Regions from separate parts of the Micromonospora sp. H33 genome, predicted to be linked through region 4. Evidence: predicted binding sites of a transcription regulator. Region 4 holds the regulator's gene; each other region holds the start of a gene.

Region 1 (4,202 bases), on a different contig from region 4:
CCCGGACCGGCTGCCCGCCGTCGTGGAGCTGTGCGGCCGGGCGCTGGACCTGCCGGAGGACGCGACCGAGGCACCCGCCATCGTGGACGTGCTCTGGTCCCGGGCCGCCACCGACCGGCCGGTGGTCGCGCTCGGCGCGTACCGGGAGGGCCGCCTCACCGGCGTACTCATCGGCTCGCTCTCCGGCCGCGACGGCAGTCACGGACACGTCGACCTGGTGGCGGTGGATCCGGCACAGCGGCGGCGCGGCGTCGGGCGGGCGCTGCTGTCGTACGCCGAGGAGAAGCTCGCCACGCTCGGCGCGGTGGAGGTGCTGTTGGCCGGCAACCCGCCGTACTACGCCTGGCCGGGCATCGACGTGCGCTACACGCCGGCGGTCTGCGCGGCGCAGGCACTGGGCTACACCCAGGACCGGACGGCCTGGAACATGACCGCCGACCTGTCGTACGACGGCAGCCCGGCCCTGCGCACGACGGCGCCGGCGGAGGAGCGGCTGGCCGGCGAGGGTGTCACCGTACGGCGGGCGGAGCCGGCGGACCTGCCGGCGCTGGCGGCCTTCGCGCGGTCGGTGTTCGGCGGCACGTGGGACGCGGAGCTGGCCGGCTCGGTGGGCCGTGAGCTGGCGGGGTGTCACCTGGCGGAGCGCGGCGGCGAGGTGCTGGGGTTCGCCGCGTGGGGCTCGTCCCGGCCGAGCTGGTTCGGGCCGATGGGCACCGCGCCGGCGGCGGAGGGCTCCGGCGTCGGCGGAGTGCTGCTGCGCCGCTGCCTGGCCGATCAGCGGGCGGCGGGGGTCACGGCCGCGCAGATCGGCTGGGTGGGGCCGGTCCGGTTCTACTCGGGCAGCGCGGGCGCCCGGATCGAGCGGGTCTTCTTCCTGTACCGGAGGACGCTCGCGGATCGATAAGGGGCGAATAGGATAGATCACCTGATAGCGTCATTTGCCCCCGTCGCCCATCGACGCCCCCTACCGTTTCGGTAGAGGAGGCGCCATGACCACGGACGACGAACGGCCCGGCCCGTTGCCCTTCGACCGCCTCGACTACGGCGACGCGGAGCAGCGGGTGGAGATGGACGGCACCGACGACCCGCCGGTGGACGAGCCGGCGGCGGTGGTGGACGAGCCGGTCCAGGTACCCCAGCCGTACGACCGGACGCACAAGCGGCGCAACCAACGGCCGTTGCCGACATGACGAAGAGGGGCGGACCGCTGACGCGGCCCGCCCCTCCCGGTGTTGTGGAGCCTGGACTCAGAAGTCCATGTCCCCGCCACCCGGGCCCGCCGGAGCGGCCGGGGTCTTCTCCGGCTTGTCCGCCACGACAGCCTCGGTGGTGAGGAAGAGCGCCGCGATCGACGACGCGTTCTGCAGCGCCGACCGGGTCACCTTGGCCGGGTCGATGATGCCCGCGGCCAGCAGGTCCACGTACTCGCCGGTCGCGGCGTTGAGGCCGTGGCCCGCCTCGATGTTGCGGACGTGCTCGACGACGACGCCACCCTCGAGGCCGGCGTTGACGGCGATCTGCCGCAGCGGGGCGTCCAGCGCGATCTTGACGATCTGGGCGCCGGTCGCCTCGTCACCGGTCAGGTCCAGCTTGTCGAAGGCGCTCTTGCCGGCCTGCACCAGCGCGACGCCACCACCCGGGACGATGCCCTCCTCGACGGCGGCCTTCGCGTTGCGGACGGCGTCCTCGATGCGGTGCTTGCGCTCCTTCAGCTCGACCTCGGTGGCCGCGCCGACCTTGATCACCGCAACACCGCCGGCCAGCTTGGCCAGGCGCTCCTGCAGCTTCTCGCGGTCGTAGTCGGAGTCGCTCTTCTCGATCTCGGCCCGGATCTGGTTGACCCGGCCCTGGATCTGCTCGGCGTCGCCGGCACCGTCGACGATGGTGGTCTCGTCCTTGGTCACCACGACCTTGCGGGCGCGGCCCAGCATGTCGGGGCCGACGGCGTCGAGCTTGAGGCCGACCTCCTCGCTGATGACCTGGCCACCGGTGAGGATGGCGATGTCGGCGAGCATGGCCTTGCGGCGGTCACCGAAGCCCGGCGCCTTGACGGCGACCGACTTGAAGGTGCCGCGGACCTTGTTGACGACCAGGGTCGCCAGGGCCTCGCCCTCGATGTCCTCGGCGATGATCAGCAGCGGCTTGCCCGACTGCATGACCTTCTCCAGGATCGGGAGCAGGTCCTTCACCGAGGAGATCTTGCTGTTGACGATCAGGATGTAGGGGTCGTCGAAGACGGCCTCCATCCGCTCCGGGTCGGTCATGAAGTAGGCCGACACGTAGCCCTTGTCGAAGCGCATGCCCTCGGTGAGCTCGAGCTCCAGGCCGAAGGTGTTGCTCTCCTCGACGGTGATGACGCCTTCCTTGCCGACCTTGTCCATCGCCTCGGCGATGATCTCGCCGACGCTGGTGTCACCAGCGGAGATGGAGGCGGTGGAGGCGATCTGCTCCTTGGTCTCGACGTCCTTGGCGAGCTTGGACAGCTCCTCCGAGACGCTCGCGACCGCGGCCTCGATGCCCCGCTTCAGGGCCATCGGGTTGGCGCCGGCGGCCACGTTGCGCAGGCCCTCGCGGACCAGTGCCTGGGCCAGGACGGTCGCCGTCGTCGTGCCGTCACCGGCGACGTCGTCGGTCTTCTTCGCGACCTCCTTGACCAGCTCGGCGCCGATCTTCTCGTACGGGTCCTCGAGCTCGATCTCCTTGGCGATGCTCACACCATCGTTGGTGATGGTGGGGGCACCCCACTTCTTCTCGAGCACGACGTTGCGGCCCTTGGGGCCGAGGGTCACCTTCACGGCGTCGGCGAGCTGGTTCATGCCCCGCTCGAGGCCGCGGCGAGCTTCCTCGTCGAACGCGATCATCTTGGCCATACGGCGTTGTCCTCCTGGACACTCACGGGCCACCCGAGTGTGTGCCCGGATGGGCCGTCTGGTGTACGCACCTTGGGACGTCGCCACCTGGCGACGGCGACGTCCGCCGGCCGGGCCGGATAGCCCGCGACGACCGGCCATGTGCCGCACCGGCGTCTCGCGACGCCGGCGCGGCCGTGGCCCTACCGCCCCGACCATTGGCACTCACGGTCTGCGAGTGCCAATGACTTGTTTAGCACTCTCCCTTGCCGAGTGCAAGCACGACCGACCCGGTCAGCCGAGTTCGGCGGCCAGCCGCGCGGCGTTCACCGGCCCCTCATGAGCGCGCTGCTCGGCGTACGTCACGACGAGCCCGACCTGCTGCGCGAGGTGGGCCGGAAGGGACAGCAGCGCGGTGAGAGCCGCCACGACGAGGATCCCCGCGGCCGTGCCCGGCGACTCCAGCGGAGCGGCGCCCAGCGGGGCCGCGGCCAAGCCCTCGATCACGCCGGCCACCACGGTCACCACCACCGCCACGGCCGCGATCAGCGCCACCCGGCCGAGCACCAGCCCGAGGCGCTCGTGGAACATCCGGAACGAGCGGCCGATCGGCGCCTGACGCTCGAAGAGGTACACCGGCCCGGCCAGGCTCAACGCGAAGGCGAGATAGATGCCGGGAAGCACGCAGAAGCACACGCCGACGCCGATGAGCAGCCCCATCAGCAGGGTCCAGCCCCAGAGGCCGAGCGCGCGACGCAGGCCGTAGCGGAAGGCCCCGCCGAGGCTGACCGTCTCGCCGGCCGCCTGACGGGCGATCACCCACGTGCCGGCCGCCCACCCGAGGCTCTGCACCAGACCGAAGACCACCGCGCCCCCGATGGTGACAGCGAGCAGCGTGCCGAGATCCGCAGCGAAGCCGTCGGGCAGGGCGGCCGGATCGTCGGCCGCGGCGGCCTCCCACTCGGCGCTCGGGTCGACCGCGTACGTGAGGATCGCGACCAGCGCACCCGGCAGCACCTGGGTCAGCAGCAGGATCGGCAGGAGCAGCCGCCATCCGCGGCGTACCGCCCCCAGACAGCGGTTGAACCAGCCCTCCAGGCCCGCGCCCGGCGGAGTGACCAGTGGATCGGCCGGGTCGAAACCCGGCATGGTCCAACCGGAGAACGGCGGCGGGGGCCAGACCGGAGCGCCGGGGTAGCCGGAACCGGGGGTGCCCCACGGCTGGGCACCGCCCGGGCCCCACGGCTGTCCCGCAGCCGGATACGACGGGTACGGGTAGGGGGTCGGACTCCCGGGGGGTGGCGGCGGCCCGGACGGGTCCCACGCGTGCGGCGACGGGGCGGGCGGCGGCGC
Region 2 (4,202 bases), on a different contig from region 4:
TCCGCCTCCGCGCCGGGCGGGATCAGGGCGTGGTCCAGGCCGGGCGCCACCTTCACCACCGTGCGCGGCACCCGCTCGGCCAGCCCCACCACGAAGTCCCAGGGCGGCGAGTAGGCGTTCGGGTCGAAGATCCGCCGCCCGGACCTCCGGCGCGCGGGGTCGCAGAAGACCCCGTCGACCCGGCTCACGTCGAACTCGGTCGCGTCCCCGCACTCCACGGTGAACCGATCGGCCAGCCCGGTCGCCTCGGCGTTCGCGGCGGCCATCGCGGCGGTGACCGGGTCGGCCTCCACCCCGTACACCCGGATGCCGGCCCGGGCGGCGGCGAGCGCGTCGGCGCCGAGACCGCACCCGAGGTCGGCCAGGGTGGTGACACCGGCGGCGCGGAGCCGGTCGGCGCGGCGCTGCGCCACCACGCCCCGGGTGGCCTGCTCCAGCCCGGCCCGGGTGAAGAACATCCGGGCCGCGATCGCGCCGAACTTGCCCACCGCCCGGCGCCGCAGCTCGGCCTGCGTGAGGGCCGCCGCCGCCAGCCCCGCGGGCACCCCGGTCGAGCGGAGCGCCGCCGCCGCGGCCAGCGGGTCACCGCCGGCCACCTCGGCCGCCGCCGCGAGCGCGGCCGACCCCTCGGGTGTACGCAGCTCCGCCAGCTGTTCCAGGTCCACCCGGCCATTCTTCCGGCCGTGCCCGGACCGTATTGCCAGGGGCCGGACGGTCGGCGGCCGCGCGTGCGGTGATCAGCGAGGTGTCGGGCAGGCGGCGACGAAGGCCCGCCAGCTCGCCGGGGTGAAGGCGAGCACGGGGCCGGCCGGGTCCTTGCTGTCCCGGACCGCGACCACGCCGGGCAGGTTGTCGGCGACCTCCACACAGGCGCCGCCGTTGCTGTTGCTGCGGGTGGACTTGCGCCAGGCGGCGCGGGTCAGGTCCATGACTTCGCCACTTCCTCGATCAGGCGGGCGGACTGCCGGCGCGGCAGCGCCTCACCGGCCACAGTCTCCCAACGCCGTCCCAGGCTGGCAAGGTCGTTCGGGCCGTCCACGGTGTGGCCCCGGAGCTGGTTGTCCAGGTGCGCCAGCTCGGTGCCGTCGGCGAGCCGGGCCAGGATGAAGGGGCCGTTGAGCCCGATGTACCACGAGGTCTCGGCCGGGATGATCCGCACGTGCACGTGCGGCTGAGCGCCGACGGCCAGCAGGTGCGCGAGCTGCTCACGCATGGTCGCCCGGTCGCCGACCTGCCGGCGCAGCGCCTGCTCGTCGAGTACCGCGACGAGCTGCGGCGGCTGGTCGCGGCTCAGCACCGCCTGCCGGGCCATCCGGGCCAGCACCCGCTCCTCGACCTCCTCGGGGGTCAGCAATGGGCCGGCTCGGAGCATCGCCCGCGCGTACGCCTCGGTCTGGAGCAGGCCAGGGATTACCGTCGGGTCGTACCAGCGCAGGGCGGTGGCCTCACGCTCCACCTCCTCCCACGGGCGGAACCAGTCCGGCGCGGCGTGCAGCCGGATCAGCTCCAGCAGGCTGACGAAGAGGCCGCCGGTTTCCAGCACCGTGTCCACCCGGGCCAGGTAGTCCGGGTTGAGCGGCTTCTGGCCGACCTCGACTGCGCTCACCGCGGAGGAGGAGTAGTTGATCAGTTTGCCCAGTTCCTCCTGGCTGAGGCCGCGCGCCTGGCGGGCCCGGCGTAACTGGTCGCGCAGGAAGCCCAGTGTTGGTATCTCGATCATCCGCCCGTCCTCCGTGTTCCGACCCGATGCCGGAACGTAAGGGCGTGCTCACCCGCCGAGGAAGCGAATGCCGGCGTGTTGCGGTGAAGAGTGGCGGAACAGTGGCGACACGGGCGCGCCCGTTGGCACTCTCCTTGACGGAGTGCTAGCCGAGGAATAACCTGCGATTAGCACTCTCACCCTGAGGGTGCCAACCCCCGGGCCCTGGTGTCCGGGAGGTGAACGCCAGGCGGACCGGCACCCGCGACGACGGCCCCGCCCGGTGGCATGTGGCAGATTGCGCTGGTCGGCTCGCCGGCCGGTAACGAAACCAGTACCCCAGGAGGGTATGCCCGTGACTACCGCGACCAAGGTTGCGATCAAGCCGCTCGAGGACCGGATCGTGGTCCAGGCGAACGAGGCTGAGACCACCACGGCGTCGGGCATCGTGATTCCCGACACCGCCAAGGAGAAGCCGCAGGAGGGCACCGTCCTCGCTGTCGGCCCGGGCCGGATCGACGACAAGGGCAACCGCGTGCCGCTCGACGTCAAGGTCGGCGACACCGTCCTCTACTCGAAGTACGGCGGCACCGAGGTCAAGTACGCCGGCGAGGAGTACCTGGTGCTCTCCGCCCGCGACGTCCTCGCGGTCATCGAGAAGTAAGCAACCGATCAGTGTCGTTGCCCCGGTCCGGCTCGCCGGGCCGGGGCAACGTCGCTTCGAAGGGACATTCATGGCGAAGATCCTGAGCTTCTCGGACGACGCCCGGCACCTGCTGGAACACGGTGTCAACGCCCTCGCGGACACGGTCAAGGTGACCCTCGGCCCCCGCGGGCGCAACGTCGTCCTGGACAAGAAGTTTGGTGCGCCCACGATCACCAACGACGGCGTGACGATCGCCAAGGAGATCGAGCTCACCAACCCGTACGAGAACCTCGGCGCGCAGCTGGTCAAGGAGGTGGCGACCAAGACCAACGACGTCGCCGGCGACGGGACCACCACCGCGACCGTGCTGGCCCAGGCGATGGTCCGCGAGGGCCTGCGCAACGTCACGGCCGGCGCCAACCCGACCGGCCTCAAGCGGGGCATCGACGCGGCGGCCGCGAAGGTCTCCGAGGCGCTGCTCGGCAAGGCCGTCGAGGTGGCCGACAAGGAGGCGATCGCGCACGTCGCGACCATCTCCGCGCAGGACGCGACGATCGGCGAGCTGATCGCCGAGGCGATGGAGAAGGTCGGCCGCGACGGTGTCATCACCGTCGAGGAGGGCTCCGCCCTGCACACCGAGCTGGACGTGACCGAGGGTCTCCAGTTCGACAAGGGCTTCATCTCGCCGAACTTCGTCACCGACGTGGAGGGGCAGGAGTCGGTCCTAGAGGACCCGTACATCCTCGTCACCACGCAGAAGATCTCTGCGATCGAGGAGCTGCTGCCGCTGCTGGAGCAGGTCCTCCAGAACAACAAGCCGCTGCTCATCATCGCCGAGGACGTCGAGGGCCAGGCGCTGTCCACCCTGGTGGTCAACGCGATCCGCAAGACCCTCAAGGTCTGCGCGGTGAAGGCCCCCGGCTTCGGCGACCGCCGCAAGGCGATGCTCCAGGACATCGCGATCCTCACCGGCGCCGAGCTGGTCGCCCCGGAACTGGGCTACAAGCTCGACCAGGTCGGCATCGAGGTGCTCGGCACCGCCCGTCGCGTGGTGGTCGACAAGGAGACCACCACGATCGTCGACGGCGGCGGCCAGTCCTCCGAGGTCGCCGACCGGGTGGCCCAGATCCGCAAGGAGATCGAGGCCTCGGACTCCGAGTGGGACCGGGAGAAGCTCGCCGAGCGGCTGGCCAAGCTCTCCGGCGGCATCGCCGTGGTCAAGGTCGGCGCCGCCACCGAGGTCGAGATGAAGGAGCGCAAGCACCGCATCGAGGACGCCATCGCGGCGACCAAGGCCGCGGTCGAGGAGGGTACGGTCCCCGGCGGCGGTGCCGCCCTGGCCCAGATCCTGCCGGTGCTCGACGACGACCTCGGCTTCACCGGTGACGAGAAGGTCGGCGTCTCGATCGTGCGCAAGGCACTGGTCGAGCCGCTGCGCTGGATCGCCCAGAACGCCGGCCACGACGGCTACGTGGTGGTGCAGAAGGTCGTCGGCAAGGAGTGGGGCCACGGCCTCAACGCGGCCAACGGCGAGTACGTCGACCTGACCAAGGCCGGCATCCTCGACCCGGTGAAGGTGACCCGCAACGCGGTCACCAACGCCGCGTCCATCGCCGGCCTGCTGCTCACCACGGAGAGCCTCGTGGTGGAGAAGCCGAAGGAGTCGGAGCCGGCCGCGGGCGGCCACGGCCACGGCCACGGCCACAGTCACCAGCACGGCCCGGGCTTCTGATCCACGTCGTACGCCCGGTCGGGGCGCCCCGCCATGAAGGCGGGGCGCCCCGACGTGTTTTCCGGGGTCTGCTTACGGAACGCTGACGTCACTACCGGGCCGCCGCTCTGATCGGAAACACTGGT
Region 3 (4,202 bases), on a different contig from region 4:
ACGGTGTCCCCGGCGGTGTGCCCGTACGTGTCGTTGACGGCCTTGAAGAGGTCCAGGTCGAGGGCGAGGACGCTGAGCATCCGGCCGAACCGGCTGGCCCGCTCCACCTCCCGGCGGATCGACTCCCGCAGGTACCGGTAGTTCCACAGGCCGGTGAGCGGGTCGGTCAGCGACAGTCGCTGGGCCTCCTCGTGCACCCGCACGTTGTCCACCGCCACGGCCGCGTGGCCGGCGAAGGTGCGCAGCGTGACCAGGTCGTCGTCGTCGAACTCGTCGCCCCCGAGCCGGTCGTAGAGGGCTAGCACACCGAGGGCGGTCGCGGGGGCGTCCACCACGCCGACAGGTCGGGCGGCCGGGCCGTCGGCACGCGCGGCGGCACCGTCGCCCGGGGCCGCGAACGGCACCGCGATGTACGTGCGGCAGCGCGGCTCCCCCGGCGGTACGGCGGACGGCTCCACCCGGCCGCGTCGCGGCTCCCCGGTCACCGCGACCGCACCCACCACACCACTGCCCAGCGGCACCCGCACCGGCCCCGGCCGGTCGTCGGGGCCGGCCAACCCCTCGGTGGCCTGGGCGACCAGCGTCCCACCCGCGTCCACCAGCAGCACCGCCCCGGCCCGCGCGCCGGTGGCCGCGATCGCGCTGTGCAGGATCACCCGCAGGATGCGTTGCAGGTCGTGGGTGCTGGCCAGCGTGTCGCCCAGCACCGCCAAGTGCCCGCGCAGCTGGTCCCGGCTGCTGGTCAGGGCCGCCACGTACGTCCCGGTCTCCCGGGTCATCCGGTTGAACGCGCCGGCCAGGCGCCCGAGTTCGTCTCGGCTGCGCACCGGCACCCGCGCGGTCAGGTCGCCCCGGGCCACCCGGTCGACCGCCCCGGCCAGCTCGACCAGCGGCCGGGTGGTGACGCGGGCCAGCCGCCACGCGGCGGCCACCGCCAGCAGGGCGGCCAGCAGCACGGCGGCGACCAGGACGGCGTACAGGCCGGGCGGCTGGTCGCTGGGGACCGACAGCACCAGCGGCAGCGGCTGCCCCTCCGACGGGCCGACGCGGCGGACGTACCGGCCGTCGGGGGTGCCGACCACCCGCTCCCCGTCCAGCTCGCCGGCGGCGGCGAGCACCGCGTCGCGTACCCCGTCCGACTCGGTGGTGTGACGGAGCCGGACGGGCGTCTCGGGCCCGTCGAGCAGCGTGACCGCCACCCCGGTGACCGCCGCGAGCCGCGCCACGAACGCCGGGTCGACCGGCTGCGCGGCGGTGACCGTGCCCAGCGGCGTCCCGGCGGCGTCCCGTAGGTCCACCCGGGCGGCGAGGGCCCGCAGCGGCCCGGCGTCCGGGACGCCGGCCGAGCAGTCCCGCCAGGGGGTCGGCGGCGCGCCCGGGGTGGCGTGGACGACACCGCCGGCGACGTCGGTGACCAGCACGGCGGCGGCCAGCCCGCGGCTGACCACCTGCCCGGCCGCGGCGGCGCGGTCCTCGGTGAGGGCCACCGCGTCGGCGGCGGCCCGGAGCTGCTGGCAGAGGGCGTCGACCGACGTGCGTACGGCCGCGGCGGCCACCGCGAGCCGTTCGGTGGACCGGCTGCGGTCGACCGCCGCCACGGCGGACCCCACGAAGAACGCCCCGACCAGGACCGGGCCGAGCACCACCGTCAGGAAGGCTGCGGTCAGGCGCCCGCGCAGTGTCACTCGGTCCCCCCGGAACTTCGCCGGCCGATGCTTGCGATGCTGACACAGAGCCACCACAGGACCAGCGTTGCGTCAGGAGTGTTGCGTGCCGAATTTTTCTGATGGAGCGGAAGTGACCACTGGTGCGAAGTTGAAGACGCGGGCCGCGATGCTCGCCCGCCGTCGGGCGCTGACCGCTCCGCAGCTGGTCGACGCCGCCGGGCGCGTCCAGGCCGAGCTGGTGGCCCTGGTACGCCGGCTGCGCCCGCGCCGGATGACCGCGTACGTGCCGGTGGCCTCCGAACCGGGCGGCCCGGACCTGCCGGCGGTGCTGCAGGCGGCGCTGCCGACGGGCGCCGAGCTGCTGCTGCCGGTGCTGCGCGACGACCTCGACCTGGACTGGGCGCCCTGGACCGGGCCGGACGCCCTGGTGGCCGCCGGGCGGGGGATGCGGGAGCCCACCTGGCCCCCGCTCGGCGTGGCCGCCGTGGCCGAGGCCGAGCTGGTGGTGGTGCCGGCGCTGGCGGTGGACCTCTTGGGCGTGCGGCTGGGCCGGGGCGGCGGCTCGTACGACCGCGCGCTCGCCCGCGTCCCGTCGACCGTGCTGACCGTGGTGCCGCTGCACGACGGCGAACTGGTCGACGAGCTGCCCGCCGAGGCGCACGACCGGCCGGTCCGCGCGGTGGTCACTCCGGCCGACGGTCTGCGTACGCTGGACGCCGCCCCGCCGGCCTGACCCGGGCGCGGGCAGGTGTCGCGCCCCACACTTCCGCTGGACGAATCCGGGGCGATGACGCACCATTGGCACTCGAAGACGTCGAGTGCCAACCGGCCGTGCCAGAAACCGGAGGAGAACGTGCCCACGTACCAGTACGCCTGCACCGCGTGCGGCCACCAGCTCGAGGCGGTGCAGTCCTTCTCTGACGAGCCGCTGACCGAGTGCCCGGCGTGTGAGGGGCGGCTGCGGAAGCTGTTCAACTCCGTCGGCATCGTGTTCAAGGGCTCGGGCTTCTACCGCACCGACTCCCGCGGCTCCGACTCCGGCAACGGCACCGCCGCCAGCAAGCCCGCCGCGAGCGGCGACTCCGGCTCGTCGTCCAGCTCGACGACGCCCGCGTCCTCGTCCTCCTCGTCGTCGTCGAACGGCTCCTCCGGTGGCTCCACCAAGGCCCCGGCCGCGAGCGGCGCCAGCTCCTCCTGACGTACAAGGAAGGGCCCCCTGTTAATGCCTCGCGTTGTACAGGGGGCCCTTCTTAACGCCTGACGGTCAGTCCCAGTGCGGCGGACGCTGCTCCAGCAGCCAGTCGTCGTTGCCGCTGGAGCGCTCGCCCCAGCCCCGGTCGGTGTCGTCGGTGGTCTGCTCGGGCAGCACCACGAAGTCGTCGTCGCTCAGGTCGACGGGCCGGTCGTCGTCGCCGCGTACGCCAGGGTCCTCGGTGCTCACGAGCGGCAAGACTAGCGCAGCGGGGGGGTCCGCGCCGGTGCGTCGATCCGGGGGCGACGGCGCGCGCCGGGCGCCGGACGACCGTCCCGTTGGTAGCGTCGGACGGCGTGACGACCCCCGGCAGTTCCCCGGACGACTACTGGCGACGGCCCGGCCCGGGCGCCGACGGTCCGCCCCCGGACCAGACCGGTACGCCACCGCAGCAGCCGGCGTCGACCGGCGGGTACGCCGGTCCCCCGCCGACCACGCCGCCCCCGACCGGCTGGCGCCCGCCCCTGCACGTGCAGCCACCACCGCCCCGGCGGCTGCCCCCGCAGGGCATGGCCGAACTCGACCTCGCCGAGCAGCGGGCGCAGCGACTCACCTGGACGGTGGGCGCCGTGGCCGGGGCGGTGCTCCTGGTGCTGATGTGCCTGCTCTGCTCGCGGCTGATCTTCTGACGCGGCGTCCGACGGTAGCCGTCAGACCGTAGCCAAACGGTAGCCGTCAGACGGTGCCGCGTCAGAGGGTGTTGCCCCAGACCGCCTCGGCGCCGCTGTGCCCGGTGAGATAGACGTACACGAGGCTCGCACCCGCCAGCACGACCACCACCACCGACAGTGCCGGCGTCACCCAGAACGGCAGCTTCGGGACGCGGGGGTGGCCGCTCGTCACCACGAGCAGCACGACGGCGGCGATCGCCAGCGGCAGCACGTACCGGAAGGTGAGGTCGCCGTACCGGGAGTGCTCGAAGATCTGTTCGACGATCGGCCCCTGGAGCCCGCGGGCGACGAACACGTCGGTCAGCTCCTCGCCGGACTGCACCGCGACCCACGCCGTGACGGGCGCCACCACGGCCAGCAGCACGATCGCCCAGTCGATGCGGGACCGGAACCGGGGCAGCGCCACGTACGCGATCGACAGCACCGCGAGCAGGGGTACGAACACGACCACCGCGTGCACCACCAACGCATGCGCCGGTAACCCCATGATCTCCTTGAACATCGACACCTCCGGCAGGGAGCGATCGCGGGAGGTCAGCCTACGGTGCGCCGACCCACCCGCCCAGGACTCTCACCGGGGCTACACGCACCCCTCGTCAGGGCGGTTCACAA
Region 4 (4,202 bases):
ACGCCGGGGGAGAGCGCGGAGGACTTCGCCGCGACGCTCGACCAGGTGGTCGCCGCCGGCGTGGACCACGTCAGCGCGTACGCCCTGATCGTGGAGGAGGGCACGCGGCTCGCCGCCCGGATGCGGCGCGGCGAGCTGGCGTACCCCTCCGACGACGTCGCCGCGGACCGCTACCTGGCCGCGGAGGCCGCCCTCGACGCGGCCGGGTTCTCCTGGTACGAGGTGTCCAACTGGGCGCGGACGCCGGCCGCCCGGTGCCGGCACAACCTGCTCTACTGGACCGGCGGGGACTGGTGGGGCCTCGGCCCGGGGGCGCACAGCCACGTCGGCGGCGTGCGCTGGTGGAACGTCAAGCACCCCACGGCGTACGCGAAGCGCCTCGCCGCCGGGGAGTCACCCGGCCTGGCCCGGGAGGTGCTGACCGCCGACGAGGCGCACATGGAGGACGTGATGCTGCGCCTGCGGCTCGCCTCCGGCCTGCCGCTGGACGTGCTGGACCCGGCCGGCCGTGCCGGCGCCGAGCGCGCGCGGGCGGCCGGCCTGCTGGCCGACGCGGAGTACGCCGCCGGCCGGGCCGTGCTCACCCTGCGCGGTCGCCTGCTGGCCGACGCCGTGGTGCGCGACCTGCTCGCCTGAGGTGCGCCGACCGGCCGGGGGAGCGGCCGGTCGGGATCAGCGCTTCACGAACGCGTAGGTCATCGGGTAGCGGTAGAGGGTGCCCTCGGCGGCCTTGACGCCCCCGATGATGCCGAAGATCAGCGGCACCAGGGCGACGAGGAACGGAACGAAGAACAGCAGGCCGCAGGTGATGACGGCCAGTACGACGCTGGCGAGGAGCGCGACCAGCCAGGTGAGCTGGAAGTTCAGCGCCGCGACGGCGTGCGCCCGCACGACCGGCGACTGCTGGCCGCGTGCGGTCAGGGCGATCAGCGGGGCCAGCCACCCCAGGAAGCCGCTGCCGAGGACCACGCCCGCGGGACCACCGAAGTGGCTGATCACGGCCCAGGTCTTGTCGTCGTTGCTCGGGTAGCCGGCCGGGGCGCCGTAGGCGCCGCCGGGCGGGTAGCCCGGGCCGGGCGGAGGGTAGCCGCCGGGCGGGGGATAACCGCCGGGCGGGGGATAGCCACCCGACGGTGGAACGTCACCGGTGGGGGGCGGATAGCCGCCGGGCGGGGGATAGCCGCCCGGGCCCGGTGCCCCGGACAGTGGTGTGGTCGGCTCGTCGGACCCCGGGACGTTCGGGTCCGGGTCTCCCGCGCCGGGAGGGCGAGGTGGTTCAGTCATGAGGATCACGGTAGGGGGAGCCCACAACGGCGCACCAGAGCGAGACCGCCCCGGATGTCCGGATGATCGGCCCTACCGGGTCCGCCGCTGGGGACGTGCCTCCGTCCGTCGTTGATCATCGCGTCGGCGGGCGCGCCGACGTAGACTGGCACTCGCTACAGTCGAGTGCCAGGAGGCCGTCGGGCAGCCGGCGGCCGACGCGCGACAGGAGGTGGGCAGGATGGGTCTCGACGACCGCAAGCTCGCGGTCCTGCGCGCGATCGTCGAGGACTACGTCGCCACGCAGGAGCCCGTCGGCAGCAAGGCGCTGGTCGAGCGCCACCAGCTCGGGGTCTCCCCGGCGACCGTCCGCAACGACATGGCCGTCCTCGAGGAGGAGGGCTACATCCGGCAGCCGCACACCAGCGCCGGGCGGGTGCCCACCGACCGCGGCTACCGGCTCTTCGTGGACCGGCTGTCCCGGGTCAAGCCGCTCAGCCCGGCCGAGCGCCGGGCGATCGAGCGCTTCCTGTTCGGCGCGGTCGACCTGGACGACGTGGTGCACCGCACGGTGCGGCTGCTGGCTCAGCTGACCCGGCAGGTCGCCGTCGTGCAGTACCCGAGCCTGGCCCGCTCCTCGGTGCGCCACCTGGAGCTGGTGCCCATCTCCACCACCCGCCTGATGCTCGTCATGATCGCCGACACCGGCCGCGTCGAGCAGCGCCTCGTCGAGCTGCCCGCGCCGATCCCCGCCGACGACGTCACCCACCTGCGCCGGCTGGTCAACGAGAAGCTGGTGGGCACCCGGCTGTCCGAGACGCCGCCGCTGGTGCAGGCGCTGGTCGACGAGGCCACCGCCGAGTTGCGCCCGGCCATGACCACGCTCTCCACCGTGCTGCTGGAGACCCTGGTCGAGCGGCACGAGGAGCGCATTGCGCTGGCCGGCACCGCCAACCTCACCCGGGGCGGCCTGCTCGACTTCCAGGGGTCGCTGCGCCCCATCCTGGAAGCGCTGGAGGAGGAGGTGGTGCTCCTCAAGCTCATCGGTGAGGTCGAGCCGAGCACGATGCGGGTCCGCATCGGTGACGAGAACGAGATCGACAATCTCCGCTCGACCTCGGTGGTGAGCACCGGCTACGGCCCGGGAGCCACCATCGTCGGGGGCCTCGGCGTGTTGGGGCCGACCCGGATGGACTACCCCGGCACCATCGCCACGGTGAGGGCCGTGGCACGCTACGTGGGCGACCTGCTGGCCCAGAACTAGGCAGTACCGTCCGGCCGTTCCGGCCGGCGGCCGGCGCAACGCGAGACGAACATGAGGACACGGAACGCAGTGGCCAGGGACTACTACGGCATCCTCGGCGTGAGCCGGGACGCCTCCGACGACGAGATCAAGCGCGCGTACCGCAAGCTGGCGCGCCAGTACCACCCGGACGTCAATCCGGACCCGGAGGCGCAGGAGAAGTTCAAGGACATCAATGCCGCGTACGAGGTTCTCTCCGACGACCGGAAACGGCAGATCGTCGACCTCGGCGGCGACCCGCTCGCGCCCGGCGGCGGGGGTGCCGGCGGTCCGGGTGGCCCCGGCGGCGCCGGCCCGTTCGTCGGCTTCCAGGACATCATGGACGCGTTCTTCGGCGGCGCCGCCGGTGGCGCCCGCGGGCCGCGCCCGCGTACCCGGCCCGGTGCCGACGCGATCCTGCGCCTCGAGCTGGACCTGAACGAGACGGCGTTCGGCGTCGAGGCGCCGATCACGGTCGACACCGCCGTGCTCTGCACCACCTGCTCCGGCGCCGGCACCGCCGCCGGCACCCACCTGGCCACCTGCGAGGCGTGCGGCGGCCGGGGCGAGGTGCAGTCGGTGCAGCGCACCTTCCTCGGCCAGGTGGTCTCGGCCCGGCCGTGCACCGTCTGCCAGGGCTACGGCACCACGATCCCGCACCCCTGCCCGACCTGCGCGGGTGACGGCCGGGTGCGCACCCGCCGCTCGCTCACCGTCAAGATCCCGGCCGGTGTCGAGGACGGCATGCGGATCCGGCTGGCCCAGCAGGGCGAGGTGGGCCCCGGCGGCGGCACCGCCGGCGACCTCTACGTGGAGATCCACGAGCGGCCGCACGACGTCTTCTCCCGCAAGGGCGACGACCTGCACTGCCGGGTGACCGTCCCGATGACGGCGGCCGCCCTCGGCACCCGGTTGACCATCAAGACGCTCGACAGCGAGGAGCCGGTCGACGTCAAGCCCGGCACCCAGCCGGGCAGCACGCTGCGGCTGCGCGCCCGCGGCGTACCGCACCTGCGCGGCACCGGTCGCGGTGACCTCTACGTCCACCTCGACGTGCGGACCCCGACCAAGCTCGACGCCGACCAGGAGCGGATGCTGCGCGATTTCGCCCGGACCCGGGGCGAGGAGGTCGCCGAGCTGACCAAGCAGGGCGGCTTCTTCTCCCGGATGCGGGACGCCTTCAACGGCCACGCCTGACGGTGCGCGGCCCGGCGGTCGGCCGGGCCGTTAGCCTGGTGATCGTGTCCGCGCCGCTGTTCCTGGTCGAGTCGCTGCCCACCGCCGACAGGATGACCCTCGACGGCCCCGAGGGGCGCCACGCCGCCACCGTGCAGCGGCTCCGGCCCGGCGAGAGACTGCTGCTCGCCGACGGGCGGGGCGGCACGGCCGCCGCGGTGGTGATCACCGTCGGCAAGGACACCCTCGACGTCGAGATCACCTCCCGGGGGTACGTCGACGCGCCGGTCCCGCGCCTGGTGGTGGTGCAGGGCATCGCCAAGGGGGACCGGGGCGAGCTGGCCGTGCAGGCGATGACCGAGGTCGGCGTGGACGAGATCGTGCCCTGGGCGGCCGAACGCTCGATCGTCCTCTGGCGCGGTGACCGGGGCGTACGGGCCCGGGAGAAGTGGGTGACGACCGCGCGGGAGGCGGCCAAGCA

What was found. Region 4 encodes HrcA, which represses chaperone genes, less so after heat shock. Its sites were predicted from a motif close to GGTTNGCACNCTCNNNNNGAGNGTGCNAACC; they were not measured.
Region 1: a site for HrcA is predicted at 3,066-3,096, ahead of groL (chaperonin GroEL). Genes of this name have one in related genera too.
Region 2: a site for HrcA is predicted at 1,886-1,916, ahead of groES (co-chaperone GroES). Genes of this name have one in related genera too.
Region 3: a site for HrcA is predicted at 2,464-2,494, ahead of ACTMS0_RS01490 (FmdB family zinc ribbon protein). Genes of this name have one in related genera too.

Annotation. Positions count from the first base shown of each region.
Region 1 covers NZ_JBQHDE010000003.1:95,512-99,713, reverse strand. The annotation lists gene ACTMS0_RS09640 (GNAT family N-acetyltransferase) at 1-904, shown strand, start outside; gene ACTMS0_RS09635 (hypothetical protein) at 990-1,190, shown strand; gene groL (chaperonin GroEL) at 1,248-2,870, opposite strand; gene ACTMS0_RS09625 (hypothetical protein) at 3,144-3,998, opposite strand.
Region 2 covers NZ_JBQHDE010000003.1:424,269-428,470, forward strand. The annotation lists gene ACTMS0_RS11215 (THUMP-like domain-containing protein) at 1-665, opposite strand, end outside; gene ACTMS0_RS11220 (DUF397 domain-containing protein) at 738-929, opposite strand; gene ACTMS0_RS11225 (helix-turn-helix domain-containing protein) at 920-1,720, opposite strand; gene groES (co-chaperone GroES) at 2,049-2,363, shown strand; gene groL (chaperonin GroEL) at 2,434-4,077, shown strand.
Region 3 covers NZ_JBQHDE010000001.1:317,637-321,838, forward strand. The annotation lists gene ACTMS0_RS01480 (diguanylate cyclase) at 1-1,685, opposite strand, end outside; gene ACTMS0_RS01485 (5-formyltetrahydrofolate cyclo-ligase) at 1,798-2,400, shown strand; gene ACTMS0_RS01490 (FmdB family zinc ribbon protein) at 2,521-2,865, shown strand; gene ACTMS0_RS01495 (hypothetical protein) at 2,932-3,108, opposite strand; gene ACTMS0_RS01500 (hypothetical protein) at 3,216-3,548, shown strand; gene ACTMS0_RS01505 (DUF2231 domain-containing protein) at 3,610-4,092, opposite strand.
Region 4 covers NZ_JBQHDE010000002.1:60,042-64,243, forward strand. The annotation lists gene hemW (radical SAM family heme chaperone HemW) at 1-636, shown strand, start outside; gene ACTMS0_RS05845 (DUF4870 domain-containing protein) at 673-1,284, opposite strand; gene hrcA (heat-inducible transcriptional repressor HrcA) at 1,505-2,527, shown strand; gene dnaJ (molecular chaperone DnaJ) at 2,597-3,742, shown strand; gene ACTMS0_RS05860 (16S rRNA (uracil(1498)-N(3))-methyltransferase) at 3,787-4,202, shown strand, end outside.